One region of the Novosphingobium sp. FG137 genome, then DNA from elsewhere that is predicted to be linked to it. Evidence: predicted binding sites of a transcription regulator. Region 1 holds the regulator's gene; the other holds the start of a gene.

Evidence for each region. Region 1 encodes LexA, which represses DNA repair genes until DNA is damaged. Its sites were predicted from a motif close to GTTCCNCNCTTGTTCT; they were not measured.
Region 2: a site for LexA is predicted at 3,627-3,642, ahead of ACODS2_RS12165 (S24 family peptidase). Genes of this name have one in related genera too.

Annotation. Positions count from the first base shown of each region.
Region 1 is NZ_JBMDKN010000005.1:435,304-441,086, forward strand. It holds gene moaC (cyclic pyranopterin monophosphate synthase MoaC) at 1-115, shown strand, start outside; gene ACODS2_RS16635 (molybdopterin molybdotransferase MoeA) at 112-1,323, shown strand; gene lexA (transcriptional repressor LexA) at 1,402-2,094, shown strand; gene ACODS2_RS16645 (ComEC/Rec2 family competence protein) at 2,088-4,238, opposite strand; gene gltX (glutamate--tRNA ligase) at 4,351-5,783, shown strand, end outside.
Region 2 is NZ_JBMDKN010000004.1:14,804-20,586, forward strand. It holds gene mobF (MobF family relaxase) at 1-2,917, shown strand, start outside; gene ACODS2_RS12165 (S24 family peptidase) at 2,928-3,569, opposite strand; gene ACODS2_RS12170 (hypothetical protein) at 3,892-5,783, opposite strand, start outside.

The sequences.
Region 1 (5,783 bases):
CGCGCTCCTCACCGTCTACGACATGGCGAAAGCCATCGACAAGGGCATGGTGATCGACGGTGTGCGCCTGATCGAAAAGCGCGGCGGCAAATCCGGCGATTGGCGCGCGCCGTGAGCCAACCGCAGGCACCGGCTCGCCCCAACCCGCCCCTTGCGCTTGAGGAAGCGCAGCGCCGCCTGATGGCCCTCGCCCCCGCGCTCCCTATCGAGCACCGCGCCACCGCCGATTGCCTCGGCTTCCATCTTGCCGAGCCGCTCGCAGCGCTGCGCACGCAGCCCGCTGCCGATGTTTCCGCGATGGACGGCTACGCCCTGCGCGCCGCCGATCTCCCCGGTCCCTGGCGCGTGATCGGCGAAAGTGCCGCTGGCCGGCCCTTCGCGGGCACTGTCGGCCCGAGCGAGGCCGCGCTCATCAGCACCGGCGCGCTTGTCCCCGCCGGCGCGGACATGGTGCTCATCCAGGAAGATGCATCGCGCGAGGGCGATACGCTCACCCTCACCGGCACGCCGCCCGAGCCGCCTTCCCGCCATATCCGCCCCGTCGGCATGGATTTCCGCACCGGTGATGTGCTGATGGCCCCCGGCACGAAGATCGGCGCCGCGCAGATCGCATTGGCGCTCACCGCAGGCCACGCCCACTTGCCCGTGCGCCGCCAACTCCATCTCGCGGTGATCGATGGCGGCGACGAACTTGCCGCACCCGGCGCCGAGCTTGCCGACCACCAGCTTCCGGCCAGCAACAGCGCCATGCTCGCCGCGCTTGCCACCCAGCCCGCTGTGCGGATCACCCGGATCGGCCCGGTACCAGACCGGCTCGAGGCGCTGAAAGCCGCGTTCGACGCCGCGCGCGATGCGGACGTCATCGTAACCAGCGGCGGCGCTTCGGTCGGCGATCACGATCTCGTCCGCCCCGCGCTTGCCGAACTCGGCGCAGAGCTTGCCTTCTGGCGCGTCGCGATCAAGCCCGGCAAACCGCTGCTGATCGCGACGCGCGGGACGCAGGTCATCCTCGGCCTGCCGGGCAACCCCGCCGCGGCCTTCGTCACCGGTTTCCTCTTCCTCCTCCCTGTCATCCGCGCCGCGCTGGGGGCTGCCGATGCAATGCCGCGCCCCATCCCCGCCGCGCTCAAGGAAGCCATGCCCGCAGGCGGCAGCCGCATGGAATTCCTGCGCGCCGTGTGGGACGCGGGCGAAGTCTCGCTCGACGGACTGCAGGATTCCGGCGCGCTGTCATCGCTTGCCCGCGCCAACGCCCTCGTTGTGCGCCCGGCGAACGAACCCGAAACACCTGCAGGTCAGTTTGTTCCTGTATACCTGCTGTAAATGCACGGAATTGCTTGACGACCTCTTTTTCGTTGCTTATTCGTTCCGCATTCGTTCACTAGATGGGAGTGCGCACGGATGCTCACGCGCAAGCAGCATGAACTGCTGACCTTTATTCAGACCCGCCTTGAGGCAACCGGCATCTCCCCCTCGTTCGAGGAAATGAAGGAAGCGCTCGATCTCAAGTCGAAGTCGGGCGTACACCGGCTTATCTCGGCGTTGGAAGAACGCGGCTTCATCCGCCGCCTGCCCAACCGCGCCCGCGCCCTCGAAGTGATCCGCGAAAGCGATGCGGGCGGCGCCAAGCCCGCGCAGCGCGCCACGGCGAGCACGACCGCCGCGCTCGCCCCGCTGCGCAGCCCTGCCCCCGCGCGCGAACCCGCCAACGATGTGATCGAGATCCCGCTGCACGGCCGCATCGCCGCAGGCGTCCCGATCGAGGCGATGGAAGGCACGTCGATGCTCCCCGTTCCTGCCGCACTGCTCGGCTCGGGTGAGCACTATGCGCTCGAAGTTTCGGGCGACTCCATGGTCGAAGCCGGTATCCTTGATGGCGACTATGCGCTCGTGCGCCGCACCGATACCGCGCGCGATGGCGAGATTGTCGTCGCGCTGGTGCGGGGGGAAGAGGCAACGCTCAAGTACCTGCGGCGCGAACGCGGCATGGTCCGCCTCGATCCCGCCAATGCGGCCTATGATCCGCAGTTCTACCAGCCACACGAAGTGCAGGTTCAGGGCAAGCTTGCGGGGCTCCTCCGCCGCTATCACTGAGTGGACGCAGGGTCCGGCCCTCCGGTAGCAACCGGGGCCGGACCTTTCCCCTTCCCCCTTGGCTGCCAAGGGGGAAGACGGTGGAACCAGCCGTGATCGCCTTGGGTTTCAGCGACCGTGCGCACCCGGCCCGATACGAGATCGATGGCCAGCCCGCCCGTCTGGCCCAGCAGCGCCCGATCAGCCTTCAGCAGCCGCGGCTTGCAGGCGCTTGGCAGGCGGCGATCCGCCACCACGATATCGGCCCGCGCGCAGGCCGCCGCGAGCACCGGGATCGCCACCAGGTCCTTGCCCCGCGCCATCAGCAGATCAAACCGCCGTCCACCCCGCACCAGCGAGACAGCACAGAAATCCGGGTTGCACCGCGCGCCCTTCCAGTCCTCCAGCGCCACCGCGTCGCCCGTCATTCCCGCGTTTTCCAGCAGCGCCGTGCGGGTATAGCTCTCCTCACGCACCGCGCGCAGCACAAGCAGGTCCGGCCCCTCACCAGTGATCCCCACATGGTGCCCATCACCTGAAACCAGCACATCCGGCGTGCGCGTCAACATCAGCGCCAGCACCCCCAGCGCGATCGGCACGAAGCCCCAGAGACGCACTCGCCCGCTCCACAACGCGATCCACAGCAACCCGCCGACGAACAGCGCGAATGTTGCGCCGCTCATCCCCGGCATCATCGTCACCGCACCCGGCTGGCCCGCCACCAGATGCGCGAGCCACAGCAGCAGTTCGAGCGACTTGCCCACCGCCCACCACGCCGGCGCGCCCAGCCCGACAAGGTCGAGCGCCAATGCCAGTGCGATGAGCGGCATCGTGAGCACTGTCGTGAGCGGGATCGCGATCACGTTGGCCGCCGCGCCGTAGAGGCCGGCGCGGTGGAAGTGGAACAGGCTGATCGGCATCAGCGACAGCTCGATCACCAGCCCCGTCATCAGCAGCATCGCCAGATTCCGTCCCAGCCGCGCGACCCGCCCCTCATGGCTGTGCGAGAGAAACGCCTTGGCAGGGGCAGACGTGCTGAACGCCACGATCGCGATCACCGAGGCGAAGCTCATCTGGAAGCTCGGCCCCAGCACAGCTTCAGGCCAGAGCAGCATGACAATCAGCGCCGCGGTCGCGAGCAGCCGCAGCGACAGCGGATCGCGCCCCAGCGCCAGCGCAGTCAGCACCAGCAGCGAACCTGCGACCGACCGCACCGTCGGCACTTCGGCGCCGGTCAACAGCGTGTAGAACAAGCCGACCCCCGCGCCGACACCTGCCGCCAGCAGCGGCAGACGCACGCGCAGGGCAATGAACGGGAACAGCGCGAGCAGCCGGATCGTGAGGAAATAGGCGCCGGCGATCACCGCGCTCACGTGCAGGCCGCTGATCGAAAGCAAGTGCGTGAGGCCCGCATCGCGCATCGCCTCCTCATCATCCTGCGCAATCGCGCCGCGGTCACCGCTGGCGAAGGCCGCCGCGATCGTGCCCGGCGAACCCGCGAGCTGCGTGCGGACATGGTCGGCCAGCCGCTGCTGCCAACGCCGCAGCGACCAGCCCTCCTGCGCGGGCGCGACGATGGTAACCGATCCGATGACGCTGCCGGTGGCGGCCAAGCCCTGAAACCACGCGGCGCGGGCAAAATCGTAGGAGCCCGGCAGCATCGGCGGCGCGGGCGGCATCAGCCGGGCGCGCAGGCGGACCTCGGCGCCTTCGACAAGGCCGGGCTGGTCATTCTCGTCCGGCAGGTTGAGCCGCACCTGCAACGGCTCGGCATGGCCTTCCACCCGCGCTCTTATCAGCAGGCGCACCCGGTCGCGCGCGCCTTCCACCTGCCGGTCGATCACGCGGCCCTCGATCATCACGACTTCGGGCCGAGCAATGCCCGCCTCACCCACCAGCACCGACTTGGCCCAGATCACCGCACAGCCCGCCGCCAGCATCAGCGCCATGCCGATCAATGCGGAGCGCAAGTGACCAAGATCGCCTTCCGAATCGATCAGCAACCCGCCCGCTACCGCCGCACCGCACAATGCGAGGAAGCCCGCCCATTGCCAGGGCCCCGCGAAGACGGCCCAGCAAGCGATTCCAATGCCGAAGCCCACCGCCAGCCATGGTCCGCGCTCGAACGGACGCGCGGCGAGGAACGCCTCAATGGTGCGGTGCATGCTGGACAAGGCGGCGAGTTTGTCCCAGAGGCGTGTCCGCCGCGACGCAGGTTCGCCAAGAGGTTGGGCCGCGGTCGATGACATGTTCGGATTAGGAAGGATCGCGCCTCCGATGGCAAGCGCCAGTGACACCGTTTCTGCAGGATCAGGCGCGGGCGCTGCTGCGGCATCTGTGATCGGGCGCAAGGGCGTGGTCACGCGGTTTGCCCCCTCGCCGACCGGCTACCTGCATATCGGCGGCGCGCGCACCGCGCTGTTCAACTGGCTGTTTGCCCGCCACCACGGCGGCACTTACCTGCTGCGCATCGAGGATACCGACCGCGCGCGTTCGACCGAACCGGCGATCGAGGCAATCTTCGACGGTCTGGGCTGGCTGGGCCTTGGCGGTGATGCGGAACCGGTGTTCCAGTTCGCGCGTTCCGAGCGCCATGCCGAAGTCGCGTACAAGCTGCTCGAGGCGGGCCACGCCTATCGCTGCTACCTCACGCAGGAGGAACTCGCTGCCCGCCGCGCCGCCGCGCAGGCCGAGCGCCGCCCCTTCCGCATCGAAAGCGAATGGCGCGATGCCGATCCTTCGACCTGGCCCGAAGGACAGCCGTGGGTCGTGCGAATCAAGGCGCCGCGCGATGGCGCGACGACCATCGACGACCTCGTACAGGGCCCGATCACCGTGCAGAACGTGGAGATCGACGACTACGTCATCCTCCGGAGCGACGGTACGCCGACCTACATGCTCGCCGTGGTGGTGGACGACCACGACATGGGGGTGACCCACGTGATCCGCGGCGATGATCACATCAACAACGCCTTCCGCCAGCTCGTCATCATCCGCGCGATGCAGGCAGTCGAAGGGTCTGGCTGGGATGATCCGGCCTATGCGCACATCCCGCTGATCCACGGCGCGGACGGGGCGAAGCTTTCCAAACGCCACGGCGCGCTCGGTGTCGATGCCTATCGCGACGAGCTTGGGCTATTGCCCGAAGCCGTGTTCAACTACCTGCTCCGGCTCGGCTGGGGCCACGGCGATGCCGAAATCATCAGCCGCGAACAGGCGGTCGAGTGGTTCGAGATCGGCGATGTCGGCAAGGGTGCGGCGCGGTTTGACCTCAAAAAGCTGCAGAGCCTCAACGGTCACTATATCCGCGAGGCGGACAATGCGCGGCTGGCGGGGCTGGTGGCGCAGCGTATGGGCGGGCTGGACGATGCGGGCCTCGCCCTGCTGACCCAGGCGATGCCGGTGCTCAAGGTGCGCGCGGCTGATCTCGACGAGCTGGCTGCTGGCGCGCGGTTCCTCTTTGCGCAGCGCCCGCTGGCGCTCGACGAAAAGGCCGCTGGCCTGCTGACGGACGATGCGCGCGCGCTGCTGGGCACGATGGCCGGGCGGCTGGCGAGCGAGGACTGGACGGCCGCGCCGCTCGAAGCGTCGCTCAAGGCGATGGCGGAGGAGCGCGGCCTTGGTCTCGGCAAGCTGGCGCAGCCGCTGCGCGCCGCGCTGACCGGCACGACTACCTCGCCGGGAATTTTCGACGTACTGGTACTTCTGGG
Region 2 (5,783 bases), on a different contig from region 1:
CGGCGGGGCCGCCCGCTACTTCGCCGCCGACAACTACTACACCCGCGCTGATGCCGATCGTTCGGGCGAATGGTTCGGTAAGGGCGCGGACAAGCTCGGGCTGTCGGGTGAAGTCGATGCCAAAACCTTTGAGGCCATTCTCAAGGGGTTTCTGCCCGATGGAACCCGCCTTGGCACCGACAAGCGCGAACATCGGGCAGGGACCGACCTAACCTTCTCGATGCCCAAGAGCTGGTCGCTGCTCGCCCTCGTGGGCGGCGACCAGCGCATCCTTGAGGCCTATACCGAGGCGGTCAAAGAGACGCTCGCGTGGGCCGAACGCAACCTTGCCGAGACCCGGATCGAGGTGAGGGGCAAGGACAAGGCCGTCGCCACAGGCAACCTCACCGTCGCCCTCTTCATGCACGATACCAACCGCAATCAGGAACCTAATGCCCACATTCACGCGGTGGTCGCCAATGCGACGCAGGGTCCGGACGGCAAATGGCGCGCCCTGCGCAATGACAAGCTGTGGGAGCACAATACCCTACTCAACGCCATGACGATGGCCCGCTTCCGGATCTCGGTCGAGCGCCTCGGCTATGAGGTTGGCGAGATCGGCAAGCACGGCAACTTCGAAGCGGTCGGCGTGCCGAAATCCGTACGCGATGCCTTCAGCTCGCGCCGCGCAGAAATCCTCGGCCAACTGGAGGGGATGGCCTCGCGCAGCCTCGCCGCGCGCAGCGCCGCGAACCTCATGACCCGCTCGGAAAAGAGTACGGTGGAAGACCGTTCCGCGCTGGTGAGCGCTTGGAAGGAAAAGGCCCGATCCATCGGCTTCGATCCTACTGCGGTCATGGCGAGAGCGAATGCGCGCGCGGCCCAGGGCCTTGGCGAAGTCGGCAAGCTGACCTCGATCGTGCGCGGGACCGTTACCAGAGCGCAGGACCTTGTGGCCTCGCTCGCCGAGCGCTTTGGGTTCAGGGAAGGCGATCCGCTGATGCCTCGGGATCTCGCCAAGCGGTCGCCCGAACAGGTCGCGGCAGCCCACGCTGTGGCGTCCGCGGTGCGGCATCTCGCCGAGCGCGAAGCGGCGTTCTCGAAAGTCGATCTCTACCGTGCAGCGCTGGGTTTTGGCCTTCCCGCAGCCTTGCCGGCCATCGAGCAGCGGGTGCAGCAGCTGGTCCGGCAAGGTGCACTGCAACGCGGCAGCGGGGTCAACCAGGGCATGCTGACCACGAAAGACGCGGTCGCATCCGAGCAGCGCATCGTGGCCGCCGTGGATGAGGGGAGGGGGAAGGTATCGCCGATCATCACCGCCGATGCGGCCGGTGCGCAGCTGCAGAGCCTCTCGCAGATGCGGTATGGCATCAAGCTCAATGCCGGGCAGGAGGCTGCCGGACGTCTGCTGCTGGGTTCGACCAACCGGATTGTTGCGATTCAGGGCGTCGCCGGCGCCGGCAAGAGTACGGTGCTCAAGCCTGTGGCCGACATCCTGCGCGAGGAGGGCAGGGTGGTGCTGGGCCTCGCCGTGCAGAACACTCTGGTGCAGATGCTCGAGCGCGACACCGGCATCCCGTCGATGACAGTTGCGCGGTTTCTGCGCCGCTATCAGGACCTGCTGGAGGGTGGTGATCCAGCCCGTCTCGCCGAGGCCCGGGCGGATATGAAAGGCGCCGTGATTCTGCTCGACGAGGCCTCTATGGTCGGCAATGCCGACAAGGAAAAGCTGGTCCTTCTCGCCAATCTTCTCGGTGTCGACCGCTTCGCCAGCATCGGCGACCGCAAGCAACTGGGTGCAGTCGATGCGGGCAAGCCCTTCGATGTCATGCAGCGCTCCGGCATCGAAACAGCGACGATGGATGCCAACATCCGCGCCCGCACCAAGGCCTTGCGTGCTGCGCAGCAGGCAGCTCAGGGCGGGCGGATCGATGACGCGCTACGGCACCTCGGCAAGAATGTCGTCGAGGTCGGTGAAGGGGCAGCGATCGAGGCGGCGGCGGCGTGGCTCTCGCTTGCGCCTGTCGAGCGCGAGCGAACTGCGATCTATGCCTCTGGCCGTGCTCTGCGCAGCGAGGTCAATGCCGCTGTTCAGACCGGGCTAAAGGCCAACGGCGAACTGGGTCAGACGGCACTGAGGCTGGACGTGCTCTCACGCGTCAACACAACGCGCGAGGAGCTGCGCTATGCATCCAGCTATCGCCCGGGGATGGTCGCCGTATTCGACCGCGACAATCGGGCGCAAAAGCTAGGGAAGGGGACATACACGGTCATCGAGAGTGACCGGCAGCGGGGGTCGGTGACCTTGGAGGGTGAAGGCGGGAAGCACACAGTGCTGAAGGTCGATCGCCTTCGTCCCAATGGTGACTACGATCCGCTACGGCTGTTCGAAGTCAAGCGCCTGGACCTCCATACCGGAGACCGCATTCGCTGGACTGAGACCGACCACAGACGAGGGCTCATCAATGCCGACCAAGCGCGTATCACCGCGATCGGCCGGGATACAGTATCGCTGGTGACCTCGACGGGCATTGCGCATGATCTGCCGGCCAGCGATCCGATGCTGAAGCGGCTTGATCTGGCTTATGCGCTCAATGCCCATATGGCGCAGGGGCTCACGTCAGACCGCGGCATCGCGGTGATGGACAGCCGCGAACGCAATCTCTCGAACCAGCAAACTTTCCTCGTGACCGTCACCCGCCTGCGGGATGGGCTAACCCTCTTCGTCAATGATGCCTCGCGGCTTGGCGCGGCCATCGCTCGCAACACGGGCATGAAGCGTTCTGCCCTCGAAACCGTTGGCCTGCTGCGCGAGGCGGCCGCTTCCGGTCTTGCGAGAGGGAAGTCCGAGGCAGCGCTGCCGAGCGAGCCTCCCGTGCTCAAGGAACCGCCTGAGCGCGAGAAAGCGATGGTCAAGCCGTTCGAGATGGGGATCTGAACGGGCGGGATCAGACTTTGCGGCCGAACCAGAGCACACGGCCAACGATGTTCACCGAGCGGCGGTCCAGCCCCTGCCAGCTGGGATAGGCCGCATTGTCGCTGACCACCGAAATTTTCCGGCCCTGGGGCTCGATCGCGATCCGCTTGACGTTGAGAGCGCCGTCCATGCGCAGTACGTAGATCCCGTCGCGCAGCTTGGTCTGCTCGTCCGATACGTCGACAAGGACCTCGTCCCCATCGTGCAGTGTCGGCTCCATCGAGTCGCCGGTCACCTTGATGATCGAGAGGTTCGTGGGCTTGGCCTGGGTCAGTTTCCGCAGCCACTTCTCGTCAAACCCGAACTGGCCAGCCTGGCTTTCTGCGCCGGCTAGAGCACCGTGGCCCGCAGATGCCTCGACATCGAGTACCGGGATCTGGACGAGCTGGATGACCGGAGTATGCCGCGCGACCGGGCCGCCGAGGACAGTTTCGTCCACACCGAAGAACTGCGCCAGGATCTGGCGGTCCTGCTCGTCCAGATGGCGCGGGCTGCCCTTGCGCAGATACTGCTGGATGTAGGACACGTTGCGACCCAGCAGGCGGGAGACAGCCGAGTAGTTGACGCCGCGCTGGTGGATCAGCTCGTCGAGCGTTGTGCGGGGATCGTCCATGGTCTCTGTTCCTGCGATTCTAGGATATGATCCTAGCGCTAGGAAACATCCTTAACAAGAACAAAAAGCGAACTTAGGCTGCGCGAATGCATCTGAAGCGGTATGGATTGTGATACTCCGGGCTGCAGAGAACGGGGCGTGGCTGCCAGGAAACAGCAGCTGGCTAGCGACTAAAATGCGCCGTTCACCCTATAGGCCTTCAATAACGACTTATTCTAAAACCGGCTGTTCGGTCGGCGCGAAACCGCCTTGCAACAAAGCGCCCTAAGATTTGTGGTTCGATGAGCTGATCTAGCTGCCGCCGGAGTGGTCTGAGATGGGTCTAATCTCGCCGTGTAGCAAACGCCGCTACCACTTCTCTAGCTGCGGTCGATCCGGAGTCCGCTAAAATGGCGAGGACCGCGCGCCCCCGGGTGCGTACATCATTACTCGAGTCGGAAAGAGGCTTGAGCAAGACGGCCGCCTTGTTCGCCAACCCGTTATACGACCAGAAGCTCTCATCGGACCCGTGGAGCTGGGTCCAATGCGCCAGCCATGGCAGGAACCAGCGCACCCGCTGGTCGGGGCTCATGCGTTCGACGATCTGGATCACAGAATAGGCGCCCGCTGGCAGATGCGCGGTCGCGCGAGCCCAACGATCGACCGCGCCGAGCACATCCTCCAGATGGGGCCAGTCCGGGGGCAATGGTGTGTAATAAGGCCCGACGAAACCCGCAGCCCCGGCGCCTTGCGACAGGTGATCGTGCCGACCGCGACGCTTTGGAATCGCGTGCTCTAGCATCCAGTCCGCGGCAGGCTGCCAGCTTAACCAGAAGCCGGGGTCAGGCCGTTCGCCGCTTTCCACAAGGGATGCCATCGCACCTTCGAGATACTCGCCGACCAGATCTTCGGGCCGGTCGTGACGGGAAAATGCGATCAACGCCTTCCATTCATCCCCGCCGCCATGGGCGGCCGTGAACCGGCCCAGTTCCTTGGCGAGCCCGTGACCCCATTCATAGGGAAACTGGCGATCTTGCCGATTGGTGTCCTCCGAATAGGCGCGTGTCCATTCGACAAGCTTGGTCAGATAGGTCGAAAATAGCGCGTGGTGCTTGCCGCCATCGGTGAGGCGGGCCCAGTCGAGACCCTTGGTCAGCGCCAACGCCCGGCCCCAGCTCAGGACGCGTTTGGCCGGCATATAGAGCCGTTGCAGCGGGCGCGGCCATTTGCCGGTCCAGACCCATTTCCAGCTATCGGGGGAGGGAGGCAGCAGTGGCGCGCGAACCCCATGAGAATCAAGCGCCCAGCGCATCGCTCGCCTGCGCTCCCGGGCATTTTCGCGCTTCGCCTTGTCGCGTTGCCGGTCGCCGCGCCACCACCAGCCTATATTGACGACGCAAGTGTCGAGCGCGGCGATGTGCAGCGCCCGCACGAAATCGGGGCGCAGCGACCATTGCAGTCCTTCAAGAGCCCCTTGGGCGATCGCGTGCACGCGGTGCAGTGCAAGGGAAGTGACTTGGACGTCGATGGTCGCGTTCGCAGGCCCTCGGCTCGCCAGGCTTGCCAAGCCCCATGCGGCCAAGACCTGAAAGTCGTCGAACAATATCGCATAGTCGTCGACATCCTCACGCTCGCCCCCCGATGCTCCGAGCAAAAGCCAGTGCTCGATCCAGGCGCGACGGGTGGCCAGTTCCGCTTCGCTCAAATGCCTTGCAGCAACTGCTGCCGTGCCGACGATGGCCGCGCCGCCAAACCTGCGCGCAAGATCCAGATGAGCATTATCGGCTTCCTCGAGCGAGGCGGCGAGTCGGGTTGCGCGCTCGATCGCGTCGGCAATGGGTATGGCCTGCGAGAGGCTTCGCTGTTCGCGAGTGGCGCGAATCCAGTTCGCAAGCGCGGTGGCCTCGCGGAGCAAGCGGTTGGCCTTGCCCATCGCTTCTATCTCGGGCAGCGTTTCTTCGGGTGGGGAAATGCTGACCTTCACACCTTGATCGGCTTCTTCGAAGACGAGTTGCCCGGGATCGCTATCCGACCGGTATCGTTCGATTTGCGCGGTCCGCTCCGATACGAGCGCTTGGTTATCCAACTCGTCCTCGAAGCTGGCGAGATCATAGGCGGTCCAGGCGAGCCGCGTGGCATCGAAGCGCTGGCGCACCTCGCCGCCGGCCATCAGCCGGAACGGCAGAAGCAGAGCATGGTGGAGCGGACTGCGCTTCATGTGGCGCTGATGATTGC